3 regions of the Nocardioides marinus genome follow, and region 2 is predicted to be linked to each of the others. Evidence: predicted binding sites of a transcription regulator. Region 2 holds the regulator's gene; each other region holds the start of a gene.

Region 1 (9,893 bases), 260 kb from region 2:
AGCCGGTGAAGGCGACCTTGTCGACTCCCGGGTGCTCGACGATCGCGCGGCCGGTCTCACCGGCGCCGGTGAGGATGTTGACGACACCCGGCGGGAGGTCGGCCTGCTGGCAGATCTCGGCGAAGAGCAGCGCGGTCAGCGGGGTCGTCTCGGCCGGCTTGAGGACCACGGTGTTGCCGCAGGCCAGGGCCGGGGCGACCTTCCACGCCAGCATCAGCAGCGGGAAGTTCCACGGGATGACCTGTCCGGCGACGCCGAGGGGCGTGGTGCCGTAGCCGCTGTGCTCGAGCTTGTCGGCCCAGCCGGCGTAGTAGAAGAAGTGCGCCGCGACGGTCGGGACGTCGACGTCGCGGGCCTCCTTGATCGGCTTGCCGTTGTCGAGGGTCTCCAGGACGGCGAGCTCGCGGCTGCGTTCCTGGATGATCCGCGCGATGCGGTAGAGGTACTTGGCGCGCTCGCGGCCCGGCATCGGGCCCCAGACCTTGTCGTAGGCCTTGCGGGCGGCCTTCACCGCGCGGTCGACGTCGGAGGCGTCGGCCTCCGCGACCTCGGCGAGGACCTCCTCGGTGGCGGGGTTGACGGTCTTGAAGGCGGTGCCCGCGCCGCTGGTGAACTCGCCGTTCACGAAGAGCCCGTAGGACTCCTTGATGTCGACGACCGCGCGCGACTCGGGAGCCGGCGCGTACTCGAAGATGCTCATCTCTTCTCCTGCCGGTCTCAGTCGAGGGTGACGTAGTCGGGGCCGCTGTAGCGGCCGGTGCGCATCTTGGTCCGCTGCATCAGCAGGTCGTTGAGCAGCGTGGAGGCGCCGAAGCGGAACCAGTCGGGGTCGAGCCAGTCGTGGCCCGCGACCTCGTTGACCATCACGAGGTACTTGATGGCGTCCTTGGTGGTGCGGATGCCGCCGGCGGGCTTCACGCCGACCATCTGGCCGGTGGCCTCGCGGAAGTCGCGGACGGCCTCCAGCATGATCATCGTGACCGGCAGCGTCGCCGCTGGCTGGACCTTGCCGGTGGAGGTCTTGATGAAGTGACCGCCGGCCATCATCGCCAGCCAGCTGGCGCGACGGACGTTGTCGTAGGTCTGCAGCTCGCCGGTCTCGAAGATGACCTTCAGGTGGGCGCTGCGCTCGCCCTGGGTGCAGGCCTCGCGGACCGCGACGATCTCCTCGAAGACCTCCAGGTAACGACCGGACAGGAACGCCCCGCGGTCGATGACCATGTCGATCTCGTCGGCGCCGGCCTCGACCGCGTCCTGGGTGTCGGCGAGCTTGATGTCACGCGCCGCGCGTCCCGAGGGGAACGCGGTCGCGACGGCGGCGATGTTGACGCCGGACTCGCCGAGGGTGTCCTTGGCGACCCCGACGAGGTCGGGGTAGACGCAGACGGCGGCCGTGGCCGGGCAGGTCGGGTCGGTGGGGTCGGGACGCATCGCCTTGCTGGCCAGGGCCCGGACCTTGCCGGGGGTGTCCTGGCCCTCCAGGGTGGTCAGGTCGACCATCCGGATCGCGAGGTCGAGAGCCTGCTCCTTGGCGGTGGTCTTGATCGAGCGGGTCCCGAGGGCGGCGGCGCGGGCCTCTGCACCCACCTGGTCGACGCCGGGCAGGCCGTGCAGGAAGCGACGGAGCGCAGCGTCGGACCGGGTGACGTCCGAGAAGTCCCAGCCGACTCCGGGGGTGGAGATCGTGGGCATTGGGTCAGCATAGGCTTGCCGGCGGCCCGCACCCCAACCCTCGACCGGGCCCGCTCGCCGCCTGCCGACCCGCTGAGGAGCCCGCCCGGATGGACCACGACCCCCACGAGGAGAGTCTGGAGTTCGCGCCCACCAGCGGTCGGGTCATGGGAGTGCTGACGGTGCTGCTGGGCGTCGTCGCCGTCGTGGTCACCGTGGCCTTCCCCGGTGACTACCCGGTGCCGGTCGCCACCGGTGGCCTGCTGGTCGGCGTGCTGGCGTGGGCGGCGATGCTGCGCCCCCGCGTCCGGCTCGACGGGGCATGGCTGGTGCTGCGCGGGATGGTCTCCACGCTCCACCTCCCGCTCGCCGCGCTGCAGTCGGTCGTCGTGCAGCAGGTGCTGGTCGCCACCGTCGACGACAAGCGCTACGCCAACCCCGGCGTCGGCCGGTCGCGGTTCCGTGCGATGCGCCGGCCGCGCTCCACCCGCGACCTGACGATGACCCCCGTGCCCGGTGAGGGCTGGACCCCCGACGAGGGGGCCGACTACGCCGACTTCGTCGAGGACCGGATCCGCGAGGCGGCCCGGGTCGCCCGGGGCGTCCCCGATGCGCCCAGCGGCGTACGGCGGGAGTGGGCGTGGCCCGAGATCGCGCTGGTCCTCGGCAGCCTGCTGCTGTTCGTCGTCAGCTTCTCGTTCTGAGGTCGCACGGTCCAGTGGGTGATCGTCCCGAGGTCGTGTGCCTGTGTGGCTCCGCCCGGTTCATGCCGCAGATGCGGTCCCTGGCGCGGGAGTTGGGCCTCGCAGGCTTTGTCGTCCTGACCCCCGTCGACGCCGAGGACGCGCCGACGCCTGAGCAGAAGGCGACGCTCGACGCTCTGCACCGGCACAAGATCGACCTCGCCGACCGGGTGCTGGTGGTCAACCCGGGCGGCTACGTGGGGGAGTCGACGGCAGCGGAGATCGCCTACGCCCGAGCTGCCGGCAGACGCGTCGACTTCACCGACCCGCGCTGACGCAGCGCGCCGGCAGGGCTCTCGTCAGAGCTCGGTGGTGCCGTCGGGGTGGACGAGCATGCGGATGCCGTGGGGGCTGGTCCAGAGCCAGGTGGTGGGGGTGAGCTGCTGGTAGTCCCACCTGGTGTTGGTCGAGCTCGTCGAGGCCGGGGATGGGTGGGTCTTGGCTCGGTGGTGGCGTCTGCACAGGGGGGCGAGATTGGCTGTTGATGTCTGGCCGGGTGGTCCGCCCTGGTCGGGTGGGACGTACTCCTCGATGTGGTCGAGGTCGACCTTGGCTGAGGTGCGGGTGCAGTGCGGGAAGACGCAGGTGGGGCGCTTGAGCTTGACGCGCTGGCTGATGCGGTCGGGGATCTCGTAGGCGTCGACGGCGATCTGGTCGTGCAGGTCGATGACCGGTTTGACGGTGATCTGGGTGCCGGGGACGGCGAGCCAGTCGCGGACGGTGTCGGCGGTGAGGGTCTGGTGGTGGTTCTCGAGGCGGGCGAGGTGGAGACCGAGCCGTCCGGTGTCGGGGTCGATCTCGGGGGTGCCGGGTCCTTCGTTTCCGCGGAGGGCGGCTTCTGAGAGGTGGAGGTGGAGGACGACCTGGCGGGGACGGCTCGAGCGGGGTGGTCTCGACGCCCGCTCCTCGCTGGCGCTCGTCGCTGCTCGACCACCTGCGTCAGCGAGATCGAGGGTGAGGTCGCCGCGGCTGAGGTAGCCCAGCGCCTTCGCCCGACGGACGTCGAGCGAGTCGGCCGAGCCGGCGGCAAGCAGCTGGTCGGCGATGGTGCGGATCGCGTGCTCGAGCTCTTCGGCGTCGGCGCGGTCCAGCAGGCCGGTCAGGGGGACGCCGCTGGCGGTGCCGATGGTCCAGGCGGTGGTGAGGTCGAGGGTGACGTGCAGAGACGCGGCGGTGTCGACCTCCTCCATCTCACATCCCTCGGGGTCGAACCGGGCTGCCGCCTCGGCAGCCAACCTCTTCACGGTGGCGAACGAGGCGGTGCGCACGACGTGGGCCAGGTGCGCATCGACGAACGCAGCGGCCTCGGCGGTGAGCTGACGGGTGACCTCGGTGACCCGCCGTACCCGCCACACCTGCACCTGACCTGCTTCGAGGCGAGCCCAGATTTTCGGCAGCCGGTGCTTGGCCTCCACCGCATCGGAGAGCAGGGCCCGGCCGGAGTCGGTGGAACGGCCGAGGGTGGCGGCGAGCTCGATGACGGCGAACTCCGACACTTCCGGCGCACCCGGACCGGCGAGCTCGAGCATGGTGTCGGCACCCGACATCCCGAACCGGGCGACCCACGCGTTCTCGGCCTCGGTGTGGGCGTCGTCGTCGGCCAGCCCGTAGGTGCCGTAGAGGTCCGGCATCAGCTGGCCGGTGGTGTGGCGGTCGGCCCACTCAGCGATCGCGATGAACCGGTCCCGGTCGGCCTGATCGGCAGCCTTGTCGAGGTCGCGGATGGAGGTCAACAGGTCACCGGTCGACCCGGCAGGAGAGTCCTGCGCAGTGGTGTCGTGGTGCCCGAGTGCCATGACCAGATTCTACTAGAACAAGTGTTCGAATGGAATGGTCGTGAGGGCACCGAACGAATCTGTGGAGGACGATCCAGCCGCAACCGAAGCGAGCACCTCAAGGTGCCGCAAGGCCGGCGAGCGACCGCAACCAGGTACCGCAACCGAAGCAGACGGCAACCGTGCTCTTCGAAAATGAAGGGCCTGCTGCAGCGCGGACGTCGAGGCGCCCACCCACGCCGACCACGGAGTCGAAGCGGACCGGAGGGCGTGGCGTGAGAGGGGGTCACGACAGACCCTCCAGTCGCCCCGTGGATGAGGTTGCTCGTCGGCGTACGGGGTCTCGACGACGGCTCGCTGGCGCTCGCCTGCTCGACCACCAGTGCGGCTCGCCTGCTCGACCACCAGTGCGGCTCGCTGGCGCTCGCCTGCTCGACCAGCGGAGGGCGCAGGGTCAGAGGCCGGCGGCGGCGCGGATGTCGGAGCCCAGGGCGTCCAGGCGGGTGGCGGCGGAGATCCGGGCGCCCTCGACGGCGTCGGTCTGGTCGGGGTTGTCGGCGGCGTCCTCGACCGGCACGACGACCTCGAGGTAGCACTTGATCTTCGGCTCGGTGCCGCTGGGGCGGACGACGACGCGGGCGTCGTCGGCGAGGCGGAAGCGCAGGCCGTCGGTGGGCGGGAGGTCCTCGGTGCCCTCGGCGAGGTCGTCGACGCCGACGACGTCGAGGCCACCCAGCGAGGCCGGGGGGTCGGTGCGGAGCCGCTCCATGGCCGCCGAGATCAGCGAGAGGTCCGAGACGCGCACGGAGACCTGGTCGGTGGCGTGCAGGCCGTGCTCGCGGGCGAGGTCGTCGAGCAGGTCGAGCAGGGTGCGACCCTCCGCCTTGAGCGAGGCCGCGAGCTCGCAGAGCAGGACGAGGGCCGAGACGCCGTCCTTGTCCTTCACGTGGTCGGGGTCGCAGCAGTAGCCGAGCGCCTCCTCGTAGCCGAAGGCCAGGTCGGGCACCCGACCGATCCACTTGAAGCCGGTGAGCGTCTCGACGTACGGCTGGTCTGCTGCCGCCGCGATCTTGGACAGCAGCGTGGAGGAGACGATCGTGGTGGCGAAGGTGCCGGTGCGGCCCCGGCGCAGCAGGTGGGTGGCGAGCAGGGCGCCGACCTCGTCGCCCCGCAGCATCCGCCAGCCGGTCGGGGTGGGGACGGCGGCGGCGCAGCGGTCGGCGTCGGGGTCGTTGGCCACGACCAGGTCGGCCCCGCGCTCCTCGGCCAGTGCCAGCGCGAGGTCCATCGCGCCGGCCTCCTCGGGGTTGGGGAAGGCAACGGTCGGGAAGTCCGGGTCGGGGTGCGCCTGCTGCTCCACGACGTACGGCGCAGCGAACCCGGCCCGCTGGAGCACGTCCGCGGCGGGCGACCCGCCGACCCCGTGCAGCGGGGTGTAGACCACGGACAGGTCGCGGGGGCCGTCGGCGACGAGCCCGGCGATGCGGTCGAGGTAGCGGTCGAGGAGGTACTCGCCCAGCACCTGCCAGCCCGACCCGCGGGGGACCGAGGTGAGGTCGCCGACCTCGGCGATGCGGGCGGCGATCTCGGCGTCGGTGGGGGAGACGATCTGGCTGCCGTCGCCCAGGTAGACCTTGTAGCCGTTGTCCTCGGGCGGGTTGTGGCTGGCCGTGACCATGACGCCCGCGACGCACCCGAGCTCGCGCACGGCGTAGGCCAGCACCGGGGTGGGCAGCGGCCGGGGCATCAGCCACACGTCGAGGCCCGCGCCACGCATGACGGCCGCGGTGTCCTCGGCGAAGGTGTCGGAGAGGTGGCGGGCGTCGTACCCGACGACGACCGAGCCGCCGGGCCCGAGGTGGGCGGCCAGGCCGGCCGCGGCGCGCAGGACGACCACGCGGTTCATCCGGTTCGGGCCGGCGCCGAGCGCGCCGCGCAGCCCGGCGGTGCCGAACTCCAAGGTGCCGTCGAAGCGGTCGGCGAGGTCGGCCGGGTCCCCGCCCGCCTCGACCTCGGTCACGATGCGCTCCAGCTCCTGGCGCGTGGTGGCGTCGGGGTCGGCCGCCGCCCAGGCCCGGGCGCGGTCGAGGAGGTCGGACAGCTCGGACTCCGAGAGGGTCGTCATGGACGGGACGGTAGCCGCAGGATGGTGCCCGTGCCGACCTCGACGTACTCCTTCCGCGACCGCTGGCACGTCGACGCCCCGCCCGAGCGGGTCCGCGAGGTGCTGGTCGACGTGGAGCGCTACGTGGAGTGGTGGCCGCAGGTGGTGGCCGTGGGCTACCTCGGCGAGGGGCGTGGCCTGGTGCTGTGCCGCTCCGCGCTGCCCTACACCCTCCAGCTCGTGCTCACCGAGGTGCTCAACCGCCCCGACGTCCTGGAGGTCGGCGTCGACGGCGACCTGGAGGGGACGGTGCGCTTCGAGCTGAGGCCGGAGGGCGAGGGCACCCGGCTGGACTTCGCCCAGGACGTCGTCGTCCCGGGCCTGCTCGGTGCCCTCTCCCGCGTGGCGCGGCCGGTCCTGACGTGGAACCACGACCGGATGATGCGGGGCTGTGTGGAGGGCCTGGCCGCGCGGCTGGCCTGAGGATCAGGCGTCGATGTGGCTCATGTCGCCGTACCGGTCGCCGCGCACGGCGTCACGCGGCACCGCCGCCTCGAGCGACGCCAGGTCCTCCGAGGAGAGGGACACGTCCAGCGAGCCGATGTTCTCCTCGAGGTAGCGCACCCGCTTGGTGCCCGGGATCGGGACGACGTCCTCGCCCTGGGCGAGGACCCAGGCGAGCGCGAGCTGGCCCGGGGTGCAGCCGTGCTGGTCGGCGAGCTGTCGGATCGCGTCGACGAGGCGCAGGTTGTGCTGGAGGTTCTCGCCGTTGAGGCGGGGGAAGTACGCCGACGCACGGCTGTCACCGTCCTCGGCCGACCCGACGTGCATCGCCCCGGTCAGGATGCCGCGGCCGAGCGGGGAGTAGGGCACCAGTCCGATGCCGAGCTCGCGCAGCACCGGGAGGATCTCGTCCTCGAGGTCGCGGGTGAACAGCGAGTACTCCGTCTGCAGAGCGGTGATCGGGTGCACCGCGTGGGCGCGTCGGATGGTCTGGGCGCTGGCCTCGGAGAGCCCGAGGTGACGGACCTTGCCCGCCTCGACGAGCTCGGCCATCGCGCCGACGGTCTCCTCGATCGGGACGGTGGGGTCGACCCGGTGCTGGTAGTACAGGTCGATGTGGTCGGTGCCGAGCCGTCCGAGGGAGGCGTCGCAGGCACGACGCACGTAGTCCGGGCGTCCGTTGATGCCGATCCGGGTGCCGTCCTCGGCCCGCTCGTTGCCGAACTTCGTGGCCAGCTGGACCCGGTCGCGCCGACCGGCCAGCGCCATGCCCACGAGGCGCTCGTTGGTGAAGGGGCCGTACATGTCCGCGGTGTCGAGGAAGCTGACCCCGAGGTCGATGGCGCGATGGATGGTGGCCAGGCCGCCCTGCTCGTCGGGTGAGCCGTAGAACTCCGACATGCCCATGCAGCCCAGGCCGAGCGCGGAGACGGTGAGGGGCGAGGCGGTGCCGAGGGTGCGGGTGCTGATCGTGGTGCCCATCGCCTCAGTGTGGAGGCTGGAGCGTGCTCCAGGTCAAGCGCGTCGCCAGCGGGGGAGGTCACGGCCCAGCTCCTCGAACAGCGCCTGGTTGAGCCCGAAGGCGACCTTGACCTCGGCCACGACCCGGTCGGTCTCCTCGGGTGAGGTGCCGAGGGCGTCGAGGCGGGCGCGGTAGGCGTCCTTGTAGGGCTTGGGCTTGCCGATGGCTGCGAAGTCGTAGAACGCGATGCCGCGGCCGTCGAGGTCGAAGGCGCGGTCGAGGATCCGCCCGATGGCCTGGCCGCCGGACAGGTCGCCGAGGTAGCGGGTGTAGTGGTGGGCGGCGAACAGCCCGCCCCAGGCCGCGGACGCGTGCAGGCGTGCGGCGTACGCCTCGGCGGCGGGGGAGTCGACCTGCCGGGGGCCGGTGGGGTCCCAGTGGTCGAGGTCGGCGTCGATGGCGGCGAGGCGCTCGAGGTCCACGTCGTGCACCGCGGCCACGAACGGGTCGTCGAGGTGCTGGCGGCCGACGGTCTCCATCGCGGCGTACACCGTGCGCAGGCGCAGCAGGTAGGCCGTGTAGCCCGCCGGAGAGATCCTCCCGTCGAGCAGCTCGCTCATGAACGAGGAGCCCTCGGCGGCCTCGTGCTCGGTGCGGGAGCCCTCGCGCATGGCGGCGGAGAGGGCGAGCAGCGTGGTGGTCATGGGGTCCTCGGGAGGTGGGGGCGAGCGGGACGTGGAGTTCTCGACACAGTGTCGAGAACTAGTCGACACTGTGTCAACATACGCCTGGACAGGTAAGGCTTGCCTTGCTTGGATGATGTTAGCCTCACCTAACTTCGCGTGGCCAGACCACGCCCGGATCGAGAGACGGTTCCCATGCGCTCCCCCCTGCCCACGGCCCTGGCCGTCGTGTGCGCCTGCCTGCTCAGCAGCTGTGCCCCCAGCGTGGGCGACGCCGTGCCCGCCCGCGAGCAGGAGTCCACGACGGCTGTCGCTCCTCCGCTGGCCGAGGTGGGCGCCGACGTGCTCGAGGACCCGCGGGCGTGGGAGGGGGCCACGACGGCGCGTGCTCCGGAGCGGGCTGTCGATCCCGTCGACGGGCCGGGGCCGGCGCTGCCCGTCACGGTCGAGGACGCACAGGGCACGCAGGTCACCGTCACCGACGTGAGCCGCGTCCTCGCCCTCGACGTGCACGGCACCCTCTCGCGCACCGTCCACGAGCTCGGCCTGGGCGAGCGGATGGTCGGGCGGGACATCTCGACGCAGTTCGCGGAGGCCGCGGACCTGCCCCTGGTGACCCAGAACGGCCACGACCTCAACGCCGAGGCGATCCTCGCGCTCGATCCCACGCTCATCCTCACCGACACCTCGCTGGGCCCCTGGGACGTCGTGCTGCAGATGCGGGACGCCGGCATCCCGGTCGTCGTCACCGACTCCCACCGCGGCCTGGACAACCTCTCCACGCTGACGATGCAGGTCGCCGAGGCGCTCGGTGTCCCGGCGCGGGGCCGTGCCCTCGCGGAGCGGATCGAGGCCGAGGTCGCCGAGGTCACCGAGCAGATCGCCGCCGTCGCCCCCGCGGTGCCGACACAGCGGCTGCGCACGGTCTTCCTCTACGTCCGCGGCCAGTCCGGCGTCTACTACCTCTTCGGCGAGGGCAGCGGCGCCGACTCCCTGATCGACGCCGTCGGGCTCTACGACGTCGCCGAGGAGATCGGGTGGGACGGCATGAAGCCGGTGACCGACGAGGGCATCGTGGCCGCCCAGCCCGAGCTGGTGCTGATGATGACCGCCGGGCTGGAGTCCGCCGGGGGCGTCGAGGGCCTGCTCGAGCGGCTGCCGGCCCTCGCGAGCACCCCGGCCGGCCAGCACCGGCGCTTCGTCGACATGGCCGACGCCGACATCCTCGGCTTCGGCCCCACCACGGCAGCCACGCTCGACGCGCTGGCCGTCGCGGTCCACGCCCCGGGCGCGGTCTCGTGACCGCCGTCCCCGTGTCGGCCGCCCACCGGCGTACGTCGGTGCGCCGGGTGGGCCTGCTCGGCGCCCTCTCCGCGGCGCTGCTCGTCGCCGTGGTGCTGGCCGCGGGTCGCGGGCAGCTCGACGTGGCCCCGGCCGAGGTCGTCGGCTCCC
Region 2 (9,893 bases):
CCGCGGCTGGCCACCGCCCGCTACGGCTCCTTCCTCAAGGCGAGCCTGCCGCCGATGTGGACGACCACCGACCCTGCCGTCGTACGCCAGGCCCTGACGCGGCTGGCCGCCTCTGCCGGCTGAGGCGACGGTCCCGGGACGTCATACGGACGGGACGAGCGGACGTCCCGTCCGTATGACGTCCGCCGGCCTTCAGCCCACCGGGGCGTCGACCTCGCGCACCGACCCGGCGCCGGAGTCGGTGGCGAAGGAGCGGGTCCAGGTGATGGGGGTGTCGGGGTCGGTGCGCGAGCCGATGACGAACCAGTCGCACTGCGCCCGCTGCGCGTCGAGGTCGAGCACGCAGAAGCCGTGGTCGTCGAAGTTGAGGTACTTGATGTGCGGGTTGGCGGCCAGGATCGCCTGCTCCGCCGCCTGGTTGATGGGCGACCTGGCGGGCGTGCCGAGCTGGTCCTTGAGGTTGTTCGACGTCACCGACGTGCACACGAACTCCACGCCCGCCGTCGGCGTGAGCGGGTAGGCCCCCACGTCGGTCGGCACGTCGATCGCCCACGCGGAGTGGATGTCGCCGGTGATGAAGACGGTGTCCTGGACGCCGTTCGCCGTCAGGTGGTCCACGACCGTGCGCCGGTCGGCGGTGTAGCCGTCCCACTGGTCGGGGTTGGCGTAGACGCCGTCCTGCGGGATCAGCGGGGCCAGGGTGTTCACCGCGTCGGTGACGTCGCGCGGCAGCGCGGCGACCTTGAGCGGGCTGAACATCACCGACGTCCCGACCACCTTCCACTGCGCGCGCTCCTGCCGCAGCCCCGTGAGCAGCCACTCCATCTGCGGCTCACCGGTGATGGTGCGCTCGGGGTCGTCGACGCCCGTGTCGTAGCCGGGGTCGGCGACCTGCTGGTCGCGGTAGGTGCGCAGGTCCAGCATCGACAGCTCGGCCAGCGTGCCGAAGCGCAGCCGCCGGTAGAGCCGCGTCCCGTCCCCGAGCCGGGCGGTCCCGTCGAGGCGGGCCGGCATCCACTCGTCGTACGCGCGGTGGGCGCGGGCGCGCCGCTTGGCGTAGCTGCCCTCGGTCTCCGGGTCGTGGTTCTCGGCGCCCGTCGCGTAGGAGTCGTTGGTGACCTCGTGGTCGTCCCACGTCACGATCCAGGGGGCGTGGGCGTGCGCGGCCTGCAGGTCGGGGTCGGTCTTGTACTGCCCGTGCCGCACCCGGTAGTCGGCCAGGGTGACGATCTCGTGGGCCGGCTCGTGCGCCCGGACGTTGGCCGAGCCGGACTCGTAGAGGTAGTCGCCGAGGTGGACGACGGCATGCAGGTCGTCGCGCTCGGCGAGGCCGCGGTACGCCGCGAACAGTCCGGCCGGCCAGTTGCTGCACGAGGTGAAGCCGATCCGCAGGTTCTCCGGGGTGGCGTCGGGCGCCGGCGCGGTGCGGGTGCGGCCGACGCGGCTGGTCTGCCCGAGGGCGTGGAAGCGGTAGAAGTACCAGCGCTCCGGCCGCAGACCCCGGGCGTCGAGCTTCACGGTGTGGTCGCGGCTGCTGCTGGTGACGAAGCGGCCCTTGGTCACCACGCGGCGGAACCGCCTGTCGGTGGCCACCTCCCAGCGCACCGTCACCCTGCCGCCGCGCCCCGAGCCTGGCGTGGCCTCCGGGGTCGGCGTCACCCGGGTCCACAGCACGACGGCGTCGGGCAGCGGGTCACCGGAGGCCACACCGTGCTGGAAGACCGGGTGCGTCGCCCGCGGCCCGCCCCCGCCCCCCTTCTTCCCGCGCCCCGCCTCGGCGGGTCCCGCGGCGAGCACCCCGAGGGTGGTGCCGGCGGCCCCGGTGGCCAGCACGGTGCGGCGGGGGATGGCGGGGGTGGAGGACTGGGTCTGGTTCACATCGGCTCAACGTCGCCCGGGCGCGCGGGTGACGTCGCGTTCCGAGCGTTCACCGGGCGTTCTGGCGGCGGTCCCGAACCGGGCCCGAGCGGACGCGGACAGGGGTGCCGCGTCAGATCCGGGGCTTGCCGTCGTACCGCTTCTTGGGGGTGGGCAGCCCGAAGAACCTCGCCACGGTGGGCGCCACGTCGATGGTGCGGGCGTGGGCGGAGAAGACCTTGCCGGCCTTGACCGCCGGGTGCCCGCCACCGATGAAGAAGGGGATCGACCGGGTCGCGGGGTGGCCGTGGTTGCCGGGGATCGGGTTGCTGGTGACCGGGTCGGGGTCGGAGAAGCGCCAGCCGGCCTGGCAGAACACCACGACGTCGCCTGACTCCGGGCCCAGCCGCAGCCACGGCGTACGCCGGTCCCAGGCCTTGAGGACGCCGGGCGTGGCCTCGGCGATCTGCTGGATCCGCTTCACCGCCTTGTCGAGCTTGCTGCTCGGGCCGGTCCAGTAGACGAGGTCGGCACCGCCGTTGTCGGCGATCACGACGTTGCCGCCGAGCAGCGGGTCCTCGTCCATGGCCCCCTGCAGGGTGATCACGTTGGTGGGGATCGACCAGTCCATCGAGTGGTCGGCGAGCACGATGACCATCGAGTGCTCCCACGCGCCGCTGGACTTCAGGCCGTCGATGAACCGGCCGACGAGGGTGTCGGTGTCGAGCAGCGCTGCCTGGCGCAGCAGGCGCAGGTTGGTGCCGGTGAGGTCGGTGTGGCCGACCCGGTCGATGTCGCCGAGGTTGACGAAGACCAGGTGCGGGTCGAACTCGTCGACCATCGAGGTCAGCGCGTTGTAGGTCAGCAGGTCGGGGGCGTGCCCGGAGACGGGGATGTAGAGCTCGGGCTCCCAGCGGTGCGTGGCCCGCTCGCCGAAGATGCCGACGAGGTACTCCTTGCTCAGCACCGTGCCGGTGGTGAAGCCGCGCTTGCCGAGGCGCTCGATGATCGTCTTGACGCGGATGTCGCTGGGCTGGTCCATGTCGCGGATCTCGCCGAGCTCGCGGTCGTAGAAGGAGTTCGCCGGCACGCCCGACCGGTCGGGGCGTACCCCGGTCATCATCATCACGTGGTTGGGGATCGTCTCCATGACCGGCATGGAGGTCGCCCGCGGCCACCACATCCCGCCCTCGCGCAGCGCGTGGAGGTTGGGGGTGAGGGTCGGCTCGATCTCGTCGGGGCGGCAGCCGTCGGTGACGAGCACGTAGCAGCGCTTCTTGGTCCTCGCGCTGGCGGCGCCCGCGGGCGCCGCCGCGCCGACGGCGCTGGAGAAGGCCAGGCCGGAGGCAGCCGCGGTCAGCACGGTGCGGCGGCTGGCCCGGATCTCCGCGAGCCGGCGGGCGGCGCGCTCAGGGGAGCCGGCGAGGGGGGTGTCCTGGCACATCAGGCCTCCAGCGGAGCGTCGACGGGGGTGATCCGGCCGGTCCCGGCCAGCGTGGCGTACGACGTCGACCACTCGATCGGGGTGGCCGCGTCGTCCCGGGCGCCGATGACGTACCAGTCCATCTGGGCGCGCTCGGGGGTGATGTCGAGGACGGAGTACCCGTGGTTGTCGAAGTCGAGGTACTTGATGTGCCGGTTGTTGGCGAGGATCGCGGTCTCCACGAGCGGCGTGAGCTGCGGCGCGCCGGTGATGTCCTTGAGGTTGTTCGAGGTGACCGAGGAGCACACGAACTCCACCCCGTAGGAGTCGCCGTAGAGCGGCTGCGTGGAGGTGTCCAGCGGCAGCTCGCAGGCCCACCCGGAGTGGATGTCGCCGGTGATGAACAAGACGTCCTTGACCTGGTGGTCGCGGATGTGGCCGAGGACCTCGCGGCGGTCGGCGGTGTAGCCGTCCCACTGGTCGACGTTGTAGGGCGCGCCGTCGCCGGGGAGGATGCCGGTCACGTCGTTGATGGGGTCGATCAGGTCGTTGGGCAGGTCGCCGAAGGTGACCGGCGCGATCATCACCGGGTTACCGATGACCTTCCACTGCGGCGCGTGGTCGCCGCGGGTGAGTGACTCCTTGAGCCAGGCCATCTGCTTCTTGCCGGTGATGGAGCGGGACGGGTCGCTCACCTCGGCCTCGAGCGCCGGCACGGGTGTCGGCGCGAGCGTGGAGACCTGCTCGTCGCGATAGGTGCGCAGGTCGAGCATCGAGACCTCGGCGAGGTTGCCGAAGCGCAGCCGACGGTAGAGGCGGGTGCCGTCGCCCAGGGCAGCGGTCCCGTCCATCCGCACCGGCATCCACTCGTCGTACGCGCGGTGGGCGCGGGCACGGCGGACCTTGTAGTCACCCTCGGACTCGTCGTGGTTCTCCGCGCCGTTCTTCCACTGGTCGTTGGTGACCTCGTGGTCGTCCCAGGTGAGGATCCACGAGTAGCGCGCGTGCAGGGCCTGCAGGTCGGGGTCGGCCTTGTAGTTGGCGTGCCGGCGGCGGTAGTCCTCGAGGCTGACCATCTCGTGCGGCGGGTCGTGCGGGCGGACGACGACGTTGTCCTGGCCCATGCCGTACTCGCCGGTGGGGTACTCGTAGAGGTAGTCGCCGAGGTGGAGGACGGCGTGGAGGTCCTCGCGCGCCGCGAGGCCGCGGTAGGAGCTGAAGAAGCCGGCCTCGAGGTTGGCGCAGGACACGACCCCGAAGCGCAGGTTGTCCAGGGCGGCGCGCTTGCGCGGCGCCGTGCGCAGGCGGCCGACGGGGCTCTTCTGGCCGAGGGCGCGGAAGCGGTAGAAGTACTCGGTGTCCGGCTTGAGGCCCCTGGCGTCGAGCTTGACCGTGTGGTCGCGCCCGGCGCTGGTGCGGAACCGGCCCTTGCTGACGACCTTGCGGAACCGCTTGTCCTTGGCCACCTGCCAGGTGACGGTGACCGGCCCGCCCTTGCCCGAGCCGGCCGTGGCCGCAGGGGTGGGGGTGACGCGGGTCCAGATGACGACCCGGCGCGGCAACGGGTCACCCGAGGCGACCCCGTGCTGGAAGACCTCGTGCGTCGCCTTCCCGCGCTCGGCCCCGTCGGCCGCACCGGGCTGCCCCGTCGGGTCGGCCTGCGCAGGGCGTACGCCGCTGCCGAGCACCCCGGCCGCGGCGGCTCCCGCGGCGCCGGTCGCGAGGACGGTGCGGCGGGGCAACGCGGAGGGGGAGGAGGACGAGGTGGGGGGCGTCGTCGGCGGCTTCGTCGAGGTCACGACTCATCCAACGACGCCGCCCCCTGTTTCGTGACGGTTTCGCCGGAGTGAGCACCGTCCGTTCACCCGGTGCTCACCAGGCGACCGCCCGCGACCCGGTGGACGAGCGGGCGTCGAGACCCCGCGCCTACCGGTGGTCGAGCAGTGAGGAGCGCCAGCGACGAGCGGGCGTCGAGACCACCCGCCGCCGGCGTACCCCTCAGACCTTGCGCAGCACGGCGGTGACGATGCCGAGGATGGTGGCGTGGGTGCCGTCGATCGGCTCGAAGGCGTCGTTGTGCGGCAGCAGCCACACCTGCCCGCTCTTGCGGGAGAAGGTCTTCACGGTGGCCTCGCCGTCGATCATCGCGGCGACCATCTGACCGTTCTCGGCGGTGTTGGCCTGGCGGATCACGACGTAGTCGCCGTCGCAGATGGCGGCGTCGATCATCGACTCACCACGCACCTCGAGCAGGAAGAGCTGGCCGTCGCCGACGAGCTGCTTGGGCAGCGGGAAGACGTCCTCGACCTGCTCCTCGGCGAGGATCGGCGCGCCCGCGGCGATCCGGCCGAGCATCGGCACGTAGGAGGCGGCGGGCAGGGTGTCGCCGACCCCGGTCTCGTCGAAGGAGCTCTCGTCGGCCGAGGAGATCGCGCGCCGTGCGGCCATCGACTCGGGCAGGAAGACCTCGAGGGCGCGGGGCCGGCTGCCGTCGCGCTTGATGAAGCCCTTCTCCTCCAGCACCTTCAGCTGGTGGGCCACCGAGGAGGTGCTGGTCAGGCCGACGGCCTGGCCGATCTCGCGCATGCTGGGCGGGTAGCCGCGTTGGGCGACCGCGTCGCGGATGGTCTCCAGCACCTTGGTCTGGCGCGGGGTGAGCCCGCTGGCGTCGGGCGGGCCGTCGGGGAGCGCGCTCACGCCGGGGGCGGCGTCGTCGTGGCTGGTCGCCATGGGGGTCCTCCTGGTTCGACCACCGGCCCGCAGGGTGCGCCCGCGGACGCGGCGGCACGGGTGTGGCACGGCCTGCGTCGTGGTGCTCACACGCTATGACTCATCCGGTCCGCGATCAAACATGTGTTCGAATCGGCGTGTCGAGCACACTCGGGCCATGACGCCCCGCCCGGTCCCCGCCGCCCCCATCCAGCGCAGTGCCGTGGTCACCGGTGCTGCTCGCGGCATCGGCCGCGGGATCGCCGAGCTGCTGGTGGCCCAGGGGTACGCCGTGGTCGTCACCGATGTTGACGGGGAGGCCGTGCAGGCGACCGCGCGGGAGATCGGCGCCGTCGCCGGACTGGCCCATGACGTGCGCGACCCGGAGGCGCACCGCACGGTCGCCGAGGTGGCGGCCGGGCACGGTCGTCTGGTCGCCTGGTTCAACAACGCCGGGGTCGGCGACGACGGGCGACTCTCGGAGCTCTCCGAGGAGCAGGTGCGCCGGCTGGTGGAGGTGAACCTCCTGGGTGTCCTGTGGGGCATGCGCGCTGCGCTGGAGGCCTTCGGCGACGGCTCCGGCGACATCGTCAACACCGCCTCCCTCTCGGGGCTGGGGCCGGTCCCCGGCTACAGCGTGTACGCCGCGACCAAGGCCGCGACCGTGTCGGCCACCATGTCCGTGGCCGCCGAGACGGCGCGTCGGGTGCGGGTGCACGCGATCTGCCCCGACGGGGTCCGGACGGCCATGCTGGACGAGCAGGACCCCGAAGGCCTGGGAGCGGCCCTGGTTCACTCGGGTGGTCGGATCCTGTCGGTGGAGGAGATCGCCGAGGCGGCCGTCGGGCTGGTCGGGACCGGCCGCGTGATCCGGACGGTGCCGGTGTGGCGCGGGGCCCTGATGCGCACCATCTCCCTGGCTCCCGGCGTCGCCGCCAAGGGGACCGCGCTCTTCGCCGCCCAGGGTCGTCGGGCGCTCCGCCGCGGCTGACGGGGTGGGTGGGCTCGCGGCCCACGCAGGGGCAGTCGAACATTTGTTCGCAGAAACCCTTGATCTCGTTCGAACACCTGATCTACTCTCGTACACGTGTTCGATCGAACTGGTGGTCGAGCCGTCGGCCCCAGGCCCGCCCGGTCCTCCCTGACCGGGACTGTCGGTGGTCGTCGGTAGACATCGGTTCGCAGACCCACTCCGCCTTCCCCAGGAGATCCCGATGAGCACCATGGTCCTTCCCGCAGTCCACCTCCCGGCCCGCACCTCCGCCCGTCCGGTTCCGCGCTCGGCACCGCGTTCGGCTGCTGGCACCGACGGCCGTCTGCGCCTGACCCGGCGCGGTCGCCTGGTGGTCTTCGTGGTCGGCCTGCTGGTGGCCGTGGCGATCGCGGTGGCCTTCGCTGGCGGCTCGGTCGCGACCTCGGAGAAGGGGCAGCCGGTGCCCACCGACACGATCGTGGTCGGCACCGGGGTGACCCTGTGGGACATCGCCTCGGCCCGGGCCGAGGGCGGCGACGTCCGCGACATGATGTCGACCATCCAGCAGCTCAACCACCTCGAGAGCGGCATGCTCGTCGCCGGTCAGCGGCTGCGGGTCCCCGCCGACAGCTGAGCGCGACGCGACGGGAGCACCGCCCCGGAAGGGGCGCACAGACTTCGCCGGTCGATTCGACCCCGGCCGGCGAAACCACGGGGAAGACGAGGGGCGGGCCCACGGCGGGACCGCCCCTCGGTGGTGCTGGGCGGGCCGCAAGGTCTGACTGATGTCAGTCAGACCTTGCGGTGCGCGGTCGAACCTTCGACCGCGAACCCGCAGGTTCGACCGATATCAGTCAGACCTTCGCGCACCGGCCGTCCTGGGCGGGGCCAGGCTCAGCGCGCGGCGCGCTTGCCGCCCTTGGGTCGCGGAGCGGGGGGCTCGGTGCCGGGTGCTGGGTCCGGGGCGACGACGCCGAGCTCGCGCAGCAGCCGCAGCCCGACCAACAGGCCGGCGAAGAGGCAGGCCACCGCGCCGAGGGAGGCCAGGGCGAGGAACCACCAGGCGGCGGTCCTGCCCTCGCGTGCGGTCGTGCCGAAGTCGATGGCCGCCCAGACCAGGTAGCCCCAGGCGACGACCAGGCCGGTGACCCCGGCGGTGAGGGCCAGCAGGCGACGGGTCCGGTGGGGTGCCGGGGGGCGCGGGCCGCTGTGCGATCCGTGCTTCCCTCCGCTCCCAGCCACCGCGCCATTGTCCCCGATCGCCCCACGCGTCACGGGGCGAACCGCCGAGCGGTGCGGTCGCGCCCGGTGGCCCACCACGGGCCGAAGGGCCCGAGGAAGGGGCAGGAGGACCCTGATGGGGGATGGGCCGCGGGGTTAGCCTGGCTGGGTGGCCCAGGGACGAGGGGACGAGCCGGACGTCGCGGGCCGCGGTGCCCAGCGGACCGCGGCCGCCGACGCGCCGTCACCTGCGGGCCCACCTGCGGGCCCGCCTGCGGAGCCGCCCGCGGTGCCCATGACCCACCTCGAGGCCGAGGTCGAGCGGGCGGTCCTGGTCGACGACGTCGTACGGGCCGTGGTCGCGGACCTGCTGACGTTGCCGGACGTCGCACGCGTCGCCGTGGCGCTGACCGAGGGAGGGGGGCGTCGGCTGCGCTTCACCTCCGCCACCCGCGGCGGCGACCAGGCGAGCGACCTGGACTGGTGCCACATCGACGCCTACGACGACGTGCCGCTCAACGACGTGGTCCGCACCGGTCGCCCGATCCTGGCGGCGCTCAGCACCCTGGAGGAGCGCTGGCCGTGGCTGGCCCAGAGGGAGGGCGAGGCCGGCCACGTCGCCGCCGCCGTCGTCCCGATGCTGGGCACGAGCATGCGCCTGGGTGGGCTGTTCCTGCTCTACGACCGGCCGCAGACCTTCGGGCCCGAGCAGCGCGAGCTGCTGGAGGGGCTGGCCCGGCGTACGGTCGCGGCGCTGCACGAGGTCAGTGCCCGCCGCGCGGGGCCGGTCGACGACTCCCTGGAGGAGGTGCTCGACGCGAGCCCGGCCGTGGAGACCACGGGGCGCACGGCCACGCTGCGGCTGCTGCCCGAGCCCACCGCGCCGCGGGAGGCGCGGGCGTTCCTGGCTGCCGAGCTGCGCACCTGGGGCGTGGCCGACGACGTGGTCGACACCGCGCAGCTGTGCCTGTCGGAGATCGTGACCAACGCGGTCCACCACGCCCGCACCGTGGCCGATTTGAGGGTCTCGGTGGAGGAGGGCGTGCTCACGGTCGTCGTGCGCGACTTCGGCGCCGGGGGACAGGTCGTGGCGCCCGTGGGCGGGGAGGACCCGCTGGTGGTCTTCGGGCGCGGGCTGATGCTGGTCGAGGCGATGACCGACCGCTGGGGCTCCGAGCACGACCCCGGCGGCACGACCGTGTGGTTCTCCATCGACCTGGCACCGCACGACGCCGGCTGACCCGGCGCGCCCGGCCGCGCGTCGCGGGCGGAGGTCGCCCCTGCGCGCCCGAGCACGTGCTTCACTGTGGCGCCAGTCACAGGTGCGGAGGGTGCGATGAACGACTCGGTGCTGATCAGCGTGGGCCTCCCGGTCGCGCTGGCGATCATCATGTTCGGCCTGGGGCTGTCCCTGCAGGTCGCCGACTTCCGACGGGTGGCCCGTACGCCGCGTGCCGTGGTCGTCGCACTCGGCCTGCAGGTGCTCGTGCTGCCCGTCATCGCCTTCGGCCTGGTGGTCGCCTTCGACCTCGACCCCCTCCTGGCGGTGGGCGTCATGCTCCTGGCCGCCTCGCCCGGCGGCACGACCGCCAACCTGTTCAGCCACCTCTTCCACGGCGACGTCGCGCTGAACATCACCCTCACCGCCATCAACTCGGTGCTCGCGGCCGTGACGATCCCGCTGGTCACGAACCTGGCGATCGGCTACTT
Region 3 (9,893 bases), 1.1 Mb from region 2:
AGGTCCACCCGCAGCGGGTGCTCCCAGTCCGGGGGGAGCCAGGTCGTGGTCATGAGCCGATGGTGGCGCCCGGCGGCGGCCGTCCGCCAGGCATTTGCGTGGCGGGCGCACGCCACGGAGCCGCCGGGCGCCGGGGTCCCTGGTCCGGAGCGCCTCCTGGCGTAGGCTCGGCGCACCCCGGGCACTCCGGCGGCGATGGACTACGAAGCAGGAGGTGGACCGGCTCATGGTGCACCTGACCCTCGCGGGCACGAGCGAGGACGGGAAGCGCCTGCTCCTGGTCAGCGACGCCGGGGAGGAGTACACCCTCGACGTCGACGCCCGGCTCCGCAGCGCCCTGCGCGGCGAGACGTCACGACTCGGTCAGTTGGAGATCACCATGGAGAGCGTCCTGCGGCCTCGCGACATCCAGGCCCGCATCCGGGCCGGAGAGACGCCGGAGGCGGTCGCCGAGGCGGCCCAGACCAGCGTCGAGAAGATCATGCCGTTCGCCGGGCCCGTCCTCGCCGAGCGCGAGCACGTCGCCCAGCGGGCCCAGCGCAGCTCGGTACGCCGCCGCAACGGCGACGGGGCCCGCATCCTCGGCGAGGCGGTGGAGTCCCACCTGCGCTCGATCAACGTCGGGGCCGACACCGTCGCCTGGGACGCCTGGCGGCGCGAGGACGGCCGCTGGGTCCTCACCGCCGACTTCGCGACCCAGGCCCGCAGCGGCACCGGCACCTACACCTACGACATGCCCGGCAACTACGTCGTGGCCGAGGACGACGACGCCCGCTGGCTGATCGGCGACCGCTCCGCCACCCCGGCCGCTCCGCCGGCCCCCGACGACCTGGAGCAGGTACGCCGCCGCCGCGCCGCTGCCGTCGACGAGCCCGACCAGCTGCCGCTGGGTGACGACGCGATCCACCTGGTCGCGCCGGAGACCGTCCCCGACCTCCACGACGAGGCGCCGGCCGAGCGGGTGCGCGCCGACGCCGAGCCCGGACAACCCGAGCCGGCGCCCGACCGCCGGAGCGAGGGGGCACCGGCCGCCCGCGAGACCACCGAGCCCCCGGCCGCCACGCCCGCGCAGCAGGCCGAGGCCGCGCAGCCCGAGCACCTGGACGAGCCGGCGGCCCGCAAGCCGACCCGCAAGCGCGGACGCGCCTCGGTGCCCAGCTGGGACGAGATCATGTTCGGCGGCTCGAAGGAGTAGTCCTCGCGCGATCGCGGCGTGCTGGAGGTCCCCACGCGCGCCCGGGCAGGACTAGTCTCCGCCCATGGCCTACTTCGTGACCGGTGCCACCGGGTTCATCGGCCGGTTCCTCGTGACCGAGCTGCTCGACCATCGCGAGGGCGAGATCTTCGTGCTCGTCCGGGCCGGCAGCCGCCACCGGATGGACGCGCTGATCCGACGCTGGGGCACCGACCGGGTCACGCCGGTCGTCGGCGACCTGTCCCAGGACGGTCTCGGCGTCGACCCCGCCTGGGTGGCCGAGCACCGTGGCTCCATCGAGCACTTCTTCCACCTGGCGGCCATCTACGACATGACGGCCGACGACGCGACCAACGAGACGATGAACGTCGGCGGCACCCGGCACGCCGTCGAGCTCGCCGAGGCGCTCGAGGTGGGCTGCTTCCACCAGGTGTCCTCGGTGGCCGCCGCCGGCGAGCACCACGGCCGCTTCGACGAGACGATGTTCGACCAGGGCCAGCACCTGCCCTCGCCGTACCACCGCACGAAGTTCGAGTCCGAGCGGATCGTGCGGGAGGAGGCGTCGGTCCCCTGGCGCGTCTACCGCCCCGCGATCGTGGTCGGCGACTCCCAGACCGGCGAGATGGACAAGGTCGACGGGCCCTACTACTTCTTCCCGCTGATGAAGATGCTGCGCGACCGGTTGCCGGCCTGGTTGCCGCTCGTCGGCGTCGACCTCGGCGACACCAACGTCGTGCCGGTGGACTACGTGGCCAAGGCGATGGACCACATCGCGCACCGCCCCGACCTCGACGGCCAGGCCTTCCACCTCGTCAACCCCGAGCCGCAGCCGGTGGTCGAGGTCGTCAACGCCTTCTGCGCCGCTGCCGGGGCACCCCGCTTCGCCACACCCGTCGACCGCAACGTGACCCAGGCCGGGCCGCTGGCCCTCGTCCCCCGCATGATGCGCCCCTCGACGTACGTCGGTGCGCTGGCGCGCAACGGGGTCGTGCAGTCGGTCCTCGACCCGCTGACCAGCCAGCTCGGCGTGCCCGCGGAGGTGCTGGGCCACACCGGCTTCGCCCCTGTCTTCGACTCCCGCCGCACCGAGAAGGCCCTGGCCGGCTCCGGCATCGGCGTGCCGGACCTGGAGTCCTACGCCCGCACGCTGTGGGGCTACTGGGAGGAGCACCTCGACGACTCCTGCGGCCGCGACGCCGACAACCGGGCGGCGCTGCAGGGCAAGCACGTGGTCATCACCGGCGCCTCCTCCGGGATCGGGCAGGTCACCGCGCTCAAGGTCGCCCAGTGCGGCGGCATCCCCGTGCTGGTGGCCCGAGGCAAGGACAAGCTCGAGGAGACCCGCGCAGTCATCGAGGCCCGCGGCGGCAACGCCCACGTCTATCCCTGCGACCTCTCCGACCTCGACGCCATCGACGCCCTGTGCGCACAGCTGGCCGCCGAGCTGCCCTCGGTCGACTTCGTGGTCAACAACGCCGGTCGCTCGATCCGCCGCTCCCTCAAGCTCAGCCACGACCGCTTCCACGACTTCGAGCGGACCATGCAGCTGAACTACTTCGGCGCGATCCGCCTGGTCATGGGCCTGATCCCCACGATGCGCGAGCAGCGACGCGGGCACATCGTGAACATCAGCTCCATCGGCGTGCAGACCAACCCGCCGCGGTTCTCGGCCTACGTCGCCTCCAAGGCGGCGCTGGACTCCTGGTCCAACGTGGTCTCCTCCGAGCTGGTGGGTGACGGCATCACCTTCACCGGCATCCACATGCCGCTGGTGCGGACGCCGATGATCGCCCCCACCAAGATCTACGACAAGTTCCCCACCATCTCCCCGGCGCAGGCCGCCGACCTGGTCATCAGGGCGATGGTCGAGCGTCCGCACGAGATCAACACCGCACTCGGCAACGCCGGTGCCATCGCCCACACGGTCGCGCCCAAGCTGGCCTTCCGGATCCTCAACATGGCCTACCACGTGTTCCCCGACTCAGCCGCCGCCCGCGGCGACGCGGCCCAGGGCTCGCGGGAGACCGAGCAGATCATGCTGGCCAAGATCTTCAAGGGCGTGCACTGGTAGGAAGGACACGCCCGTCGACCTCAGTCCTTGGCCACCGGTCGCGCAGGGTCGCTGACCCAGTCGCTCCACGAGCCCGGGTACAGCGCGGCCCGCACGCCCACCAGCTCCAGGGCGAGCACGTCGAGGCAGGCGGTGACGCCCGAGCCGCAGTACGCCGCGACGTCCGCGCCGGGCACGGCCCCGACGGCGGCGTACTCCTCGCGCAGCTCGGGGACCGGGCGGAACCTCCCGTCCGCCGTGAGGTTGAGCGCGGTCGGCACGTTCACGGCGCCGGGCACGTGGCCGGCCACCGGGTCCACGGGCTCCACCTCGCCCCGGTAGCGCTCACCCGCCCGCGCGTCGACCAGCACGCTGACCGCGGGGACGTCCTCGGCGGCCACCACCGGCATCGAGCCCGGCTCGCCGTCCAGGTCACCGCGCACCGGGGCGACCTCGCCGGTCTCCACCGACCCACCGTCAGCCACCCACGCGCTCCAGCCACCGTCCAGCACCCGCACGTCCTCGACGCCGTGGTGACGCAGCAGCCACCAGGCCCGGGCGGCTGCGTGACCGGACCAGTCGTCGTAGACCACGACGGGCCCACCGCGGGTCACCCCGGCCGCGCGCATCGCTTCCAGGAACACGCCGGTCTCGGGCAGCGGGTGCCGGCCACCGCGACGGTCCTCACGGACCGGGGCGGCCAGGGCGGTGTCCAGGTCGACGTACGCCGCCCCCGGGACGTGCCCCGCCTCGTGCTCCCCGGCGCCCGGCGGTCCGCCCAGCCGGTAGCGCACGTCGAGCAGGGTCGGCGCCCGCCCGGCCTCCAGCAGCGCGCGCAGCTCGGCGGTGTCGATGAGGGGATGCACTGGCCCGGACATGCGCCCATCCTGCCGGACACCTAGGATCTCGCCCCGTGGCTGAGCTCCAGTTCTTCACCGGCACCATGGACTCCGGCAAGAGCACGCTGGCGCTCCAGACCAACCACAACCACGCCGCACGCGGCCGTCAGGGGCAGATCTTCGTCACCCGCGACCGCGCCGGCACCGGCCGCCTCTCCAGCCGCCTCGGGCTCACCCACGACGCTCTCGAGGTCGACTCCGACTTCGACTTCTGGCGCCACGTCGTCGACCACCTCACGCAGGGCGCCCGGATCGACTACCTGATCTGCGACGAGGCCCAGTTCTACTCCCCCGACCAGATCGACCAGCTCGCCAAGATCGTCGACGAGCTGCAGATCGACGTGTTCGCCTTCGGCATCCTCACCGACTTCCGCACCCTGATGTTCCCGGGCTCCGCGCGCCTGGTCGAGCTCGCCGACCGGATGAACGTGCTGCAGGTCGAGGCGTTGTGCTGGTGCGGCAAGCGCGCCACCCACAACGCCCGCACCGAGAACGGCGTCATGGTCGTCGAGGGCGACGTCATCGTCGTCGGCGACGTCGAGCAGCCCGACCAGCACGACGCCGACGTCGACATCGCCTACGAGGTGCTCTGCCGCCAGCACCACCGCCGTCGGCTCACCGCCGCCCGCGCCAAGGCGGTCTCCCTCGCCCCCGAGCCGCTCCCCTTCGGCTGATCCCACCCACTGGTTGAGCAGGCGAGCACCAGCGACCGGGCCCCCTGCTGGTCGAGCAGGCGAGCTCAGCGATCCGGGCCCCCGCTGGTCGAGCAGGCGAGCGCCAGCGAGCCGGCCCCCTGCTGGTCGAGCAGGCGAGCGCCAGCGAGCCGTCGTCGAGACCCCGTACGCCGCCAAGCAACCCCTCCATCGGCGACTGGAGGGTCTGTCGTGACCCCCTTTCACGCCACGCCCTCCGGTCCGGTTGGACTGCTGGGTCACCGTTGGCGGGCGCCTGGACGTTCGCGCTGCAGCAGGTCCTTCATTTTTCGAAGACACGGTTGCCGTCCGCTTCGCTACCGGTACCTGGTTGCGCGTCGCTCGCACGCCTTGCGGGCACGTCGAGGTGCTCGCTTCGGTTGCGGCTGGATCGTCCTCCACAGATTCGATCCCGGGCCCTCGACAGGGTTTCTTTCGAACTGGCGTTCGAGTAGAATCTCGTCATGGCACTCGGGCACCACGACACCACTGAGCAGGACTCGCCTGCGGTGTCGACCGGTGACCTGCTGAGCCTCGCCGTCGCGCAGAAGCAGGCCGCTGACGACGCCGACCGCCAGCTCTTCATCACCGTCGCTGCCTGGGCCGACCGGCACACCACCGGCGCCCTGATGCCCGATCTCTACGGCACCTACGGGCTGGCCGACGACGACGCACTGACTGCGGCCGAGAACGCGTGGGTCGCCCGGTTCGGGATGCCCGGTGCCGACACGATGCTCGAGCTCGCCGGTCCGGGTGCGCCGGAGGTGTCGGAGTTCGCGGTCATCGAGCTCGCCGCCGCACTGGGCCGTTCCACCGACTCCGGCCGGGCACTGGTCTCAGACGCCGTGGAGGCCAAGCACCGCCTGCCGAAGATCTGGGCCCGCCTCGAAGCAGGCCAGGTGCAGGTGTGGCGCATCCGGCGGGTCACCGAGGTCACCCGTCAGCTCACCGCCGACGCTGCTGCGTTCGTCGATGCGCACCTCGCCCACGTCGTCCACACCGCCTCCTTCGCCACCGTCAAGAGGCTCGCTGCCGAGGCTGCAGCCCGGTTCGACCCCGAGACATGTGAGATGGAGGAGGTCGACACCCGGGCCAGCCTCCACGTCCACCTCGACCTGGCCACCGCCTGGACCATCGGGACTGCCAACGGCGTCCCCCTCACCGGCCTGCTGGACCGCGCCGACGCCGAAGAGCTCGAGCACGCCATCCGCACCATCGCCGAGCAGCTGCTCGCCGCCGGCTCCACCGACACCCTCGACGTCCGCCGCGCCAAGGCCCTGGGCTACCTCAGCCGCGGCGACCTCACCCTCGACCTCGACACCTCACCGGCCAGCGACGCCGGTGGTCGAGCAGCGACGAGCGCCAGCGAGGAGCGGGCGTCGAGACCACCCCGCAACCCGCGCCAGGTCGTCCTCCACATCCACCTCTCAGAAGCCGCCCTCCGCGGAAACGAAGGACCCGGCACCCCCGAGGTCGACCCCGACACCGGCCGGCTCGGTTTGCACCTCGCCCGCCTCGAGAACCACCACCAGACCCTCACCGCCGACACCGTCCGCGACTGGCTCGCCGTCCCCGGCACCCAGGTGGTCGTGAAGCCGGTCATCAACCTGGCCGACCAGATCGCCGTCGACTGCTACGAGATCCCCGACCGCATCTCCACCCGGGTCAAGCTCAAGCGGACGACCTGCGTCTTCCCGCACTGCACCCGCACCTCAGCACGGGTCGACCTCGACCACATCGAGGAGTACGTCCCACCCGACGAAGGCGGACCACCCGGCCAAACAGCCACCGACCGACTCGCCCCCTTGTGCAGGCGACATCACCGAGCCAAGACCCACCCCTCGCCGGTCCCCAGCAGCCAAGCAGGCTCGACCACCGTGGCCTGGGACTACCAGCAGCTCACCCCCACCACCTGGCTCTGGACCAGCCCCCACGGCATCCGCCTGCTCGTCCACCCCGACGGCACCACCGAGCTCTGACCGAAGGCTCCGACGGCGCGCGCGGACAGGAAGCGTTAAGCGCGTCCCGCGGCGGCCTCAGGCCTCGCCGACGTCCAGCAGCACCTTGCCCACGGCCCCGCCCTCGACGGCGGCGTGGGCGTCGGCGGCCCCCTCCAGCGGGTAGTGGTGCAGCGGCAGGCCGGCGTCCTCCCCGACCCGCAGGGCACCGGCCTCGACCGCCGCGGTGACGTCCTCCGCGGCGGCGGAGAGCAGCGCGCGGTCGAGGGTGTAGAGCAGCACCCCCTGGAGACGGAGGTTCTTGGCGAAGGTGGGTCGCACGGGCACGACCGCCTCGGCTCCCCCGTTGTCGGCGTAGTAGGCGAGCGTCCCGTGCACCCTCAGCACCTCGACGTCGACGGCCACGTTGCCGGCCAGCGAGACCTCGACGACCAGGTCGACGCCCTTCGGCGCCACCGCGCGTACGCCGGCGACGGTCGCGGCCGTGCCGTCGGTGTAGTCCACGGTGTGCTGGGCACCGGCCGCACGGGCGAGCGCCGCCTTCGCCTCGCTGCTCACGGTCGCGACGACCGTGGCCCCGGCCCACCGGGCCAGCTGGATGGCCGCGTTGCCCACCGCGCCGGCGCCGCCGGCGACCAGGACCGTCCGCCCCTCGAGCGCGCCGGGGGCGAGCCGGGTGACCGTGCCCGAGGTGAGCGCCCGGTGCGCGGTGACGGCGGGGACGCCCAGGGACGCCCCGAGGTCGAAGGACGCGTCGTCGGGCAGGCGCACCAGGAGCGAGACGGGCTGGACGGTGTGCTCGGCGGCCGTGCCGCCGGGGCGCTGGTACTGCGCGAGGATGGTCCACACCCGGTCTCCGACCGAGACCTCGGTGACCCCGGGCCCGACCTCCTCGACGACACCGGCACCGTCCTGGCCGGGGACCACCTCGTCCCACGCACCGTTCATCCCGTTCGCGCGGAACTTCCAGTCCGTCGGGTTCACCCCGGCCCGCACGACCCGGACCCTGGCCTCCCCCGGGCCCGGCGTGGGCACCGGACGGTCGACCACCTCCAGGACGTCGGCGGCGGACCCGGTCTCGCGGTAGACGACAGCACGCATGGTGCCGAGCCTGCCAGAGTGCCCCAGCGCGACCACCCCCACCAGGACCGACGCCTACAGCGCCTCGGCCATCCCAGCGACCGCCCGCAGCCACGACTGGCGCGTCGCCTTCGACAGCTGCGCGTAGGGAACCACCGACCCCGCCACCAGCGCGGGGTCGTAGGGCACGCGGTAGACCGCACGCGTGCGCTGCTCGTAGACGTCGACCAGGTCGGCAGCCAGCTTGTCGTCGACGGTCGGCGAGGGGTCGGAGAGCACGGTGACGGTCTTGTGCTTGAGGTCGGCGTAGCCGGCGTCCTGGAGCGCGTCGAGCATCCAGAGCCCGGAGTAGCCGGTGTCCTCACGCACCGTCGAGGTCACGACCAGCAGGTCCGCGGACTCAGCCGCGGCCAGCCAGTTCTCGGCGCGCATGTTGTTGCCGGTGTCGATCAGCAGGATGCGGTAGAACCGCTCGAGCAGCCGGTGCACCGCCAGGTAGTCCTCGGCGCGGATCGTGCCCGTCACGTCGGGGCGCTCGTCGGAGGCCAGGACGTCGAAGTGCGCGTCGCCCTGCGAGCGCACGAAGGCCCCCAGGTCCCCGATCCGCGACTGGTAGACGTCACTGAACCGCTCCAGGTCCTCCAGCAGCTCCCGCGTGGTGTTGCGGTGCGTGCTGCGGGTCCCCCGGATGCCCAGGGTGCCGCGGGTCTCGTTGTTGTCCCACGCGACCACCCCGCCGCCACGGACCGTGCCGAAGGTGTAGCCCGCAGCCAGCACCCCGGTCGTCTTGGCCGCCCCGCCCTTGGGGTTGATGAAGGCGATCGTGCGGGGGCCGTCGAAGTCGCGCTGCACCGCGCGGCGCAGCGTCTCGTGCTCCGCCTCGGCCGGGCCCATCGCCAGGTCGGCGAGGCCCCGCGTGACCCGGTTGACCCAGCCCCGCCAGCCCCAGGTCGCCGGGCCCAGCCCGACCTCCTCGGCGCGACGGTCCAGGAAGTCCGTGGCGCTCATGAACCGGCGCGGCCCCTGCGGCTCCTCAGCCGCGGGCTGCTGGGCGGGCTGCTGGGCGGGCTGCTGGGCGGGCACCAGCGGCGCGCCGGCCACCCTGGTGGCCTCGGCGTCGCGGCGTCGTCCGTAGGCGGTGAGCTCGTCGGTGGTGTAGAGACGGTCGCTGGTGTCCCCGAGGTGTCCCTGCGTCATGAGCGGCTTCTTCCCCACCCACGAGCCGGTCACACCACCTGCTCACCTACAGCCCGGTGTCACGCAGCGCGCGCTCGACCACCCGGTGGAAGGTCGGGTAGGCGAAGTGCATGCCGCGCAGCGTCGGCACCGTCAGGCGGGCGTGCACCGCGGTCGAGAGCAGGCCGACCACCTCTCCGCCGTACGGCGCCACCACGCTCGCCCCCACCACGACCCCGCTCCCGGCGTCTGCCACGACCTTCACCACGCCGCTGGCCTCGTCGATCCAGCCGCGGGGGCTGCTGTCGACCTCGGCGGTGCCCACCACGACCGCGAGCCCGCGCTCCCGGGCCTGCGCCTCGGTGAGGCCCACCCCGGCGACCTCCGGGTCGGTGAACGTCACGCGCGAGACGGCGTGGTACTCCGCCGTGGGCCCGTCCTCCTCGAGCAGGTCGTGCACCGCGATCCGCGCCTGGTAGAGCGACATGTGCGTGTAGGCGCCGTGCCCCGTGACGTCCCCGACTGCCCACAGCCGCTCGGCGGCCCGGCAGTGCTCGTCGACCTCGACGGTGCTCGCCGTCGGGTCCAGCCCCACCGTCTCCAGGCCCACGTCGTCCAGGTGCGGCCGACGCCCGGTGGCCACCAGCAGGTGCTCGGCCCGCACGGCACCGGAGCCGGTCGTCAGCTCGAAGCACGTGCCGTCGTGGCTGACCCGCTCGACGTCCGTGCGGGTCCGCACGTCGATGCCCTCCTGGCGCAGGACCCGGGCGACGACCTCGGAGGCCTCCGGCTCCTCCGGGGCCAGGATCCGCTCGGCCGACTCCAGCAGCGTCACGCGGCTGC

The links. Region 2 encodes LexA, which represses DNA repair genes until DNA is damaged. Its sites were predicted from a motif close to TCGAACANNTGTTCGA; they were not measured.
Region 1: BKA05_RS03680 (HNH endonuclease signature motif containing protein) is a predicted target of LexA. The motif match lies at 4,224-4,239, and genes of this name have one in related genera.
Region 3: BKA05_RS07830 (HNH endonuclease signature motif containing protein) is a predicted target of LexA. The motif match lies at 5,272-5,287, and genes of this name have one in related genera.

Annotation. Positions count from the first base shown of each region.
Region 1 is NZ_JACBZI010000001.1:758,912-768,804, forward strand. Features, by position in the region: gene BKA05_RS03660 (aldehyde dehydrogenase family protein) at 1-700, opposite strand, end outside; gene deoC (deoxyribose-phosphate aldolase) at 718-1,692, opposite strand; gene BKA05_RS03670 (hypothetical protein) at 1,782-2,375, shown strand; gene BKA05_RS03675 (hypothetical protein) at 2,438-2,689, shown strand; gene BKA05_RS03680 (HNH endonuclease signature motif containing protein) at 2,714-4,210, opposite strand; gene BKA05_RS03685 (phospho-sugar mutase) at 4,644-6,314, opposite strand; gene BKA05_RS03690 (SRPBCC family protein) at 6,345-6,776, shown strand; gene BKA05_RS03695 (aldo/keto reductase) at 6,780-7,778, opposite strand; gene BKA05_RS03700 (biliverdin-producing heme oxygenase) at 7,812-8,462, opposite strand; gene BKA05_RS03705 (heme/hemin ABC transporter substrate-binding protein) at 8,637-9,743, shown strand; gene BKA05_RS03710 (iron chelate uptake ABC transporter family permease subunit) at 9,740-9,893, shown strand, end outside.
Region 2 is NZ_JACBZI010000001.1:499,655-509,547, forward strand. Features, by position in the region: gene BKA05_RS02520 (ATP-dependent DNA helicase) at 1-123, shown strand, start outside; gene BKA05_RS02525 (alkaline phosphatase D family protein) at 193-1,878, opposite strand; gene BKA05_RS02530 (alkaline phosphatase family protein) at 1,991-3,301, opposite strand; gene BKA05_RS02535 (alkaline phosphatase D family protein) at 3,301-5,079, opposite strand; gene lexA (transcriptional repressor LexA) at 5,279-6,010, opposite strand; gene BKA05_RS02545 (SDR family oxidoreductase) at 6,168-6,980, shown strand; gene BKA05_RS02550 (LysM peptidoglycan-binding domain-containing protein) at 7,204-7,596, shown strand; gene BKA05_RS02555 (hypothetical protein) at 7,857-8,204, opposite strand; gene BKA05_RS02560 (ATP-binding protein) at 8,479-9,423, shown strand; gene BKA05_RS02565 (bile acid:sodium symporter family protein) at 9,490-9,893, shown strand, end outside.
Region 3 is NZ_JACBZI010000001.1:1,644,922-1,654,814, reverse strand. Features, by position in the region: gene BKA05_RS07855 (GNAT family N-acetyltransferase) at 1-53, opposite strand, end outside; gene sepH (septation protein SepH) at 215-1,195, shown strand; gene BKA05_RS07845 (SDR family oxidoreductase) at 1,260-3,266, shown strand; gene BKA05_RS07840 (sulfurtransferase) at 3,287-4,123, opposite strand; gene BKA05_RS07835 (thymidine kinase) at 4,159-4,818, shown strand; gene BKA05_RS07830 (HNH endonuclease signature motif containing protein) at 5,301-6,815, shown strand; gene BKA05_RS07825 (NADPH:quinone reductase) at 6,873-7,895, opposite strand; gene BKA05_RS07820 (MinD/ParA family ATP-binding protein) at 7,950-9,071, opposite strand; gene BKA05_RS20255 (FAD-dependent oxidoreductase) at 9,118-9,893, opposite strand, start outside.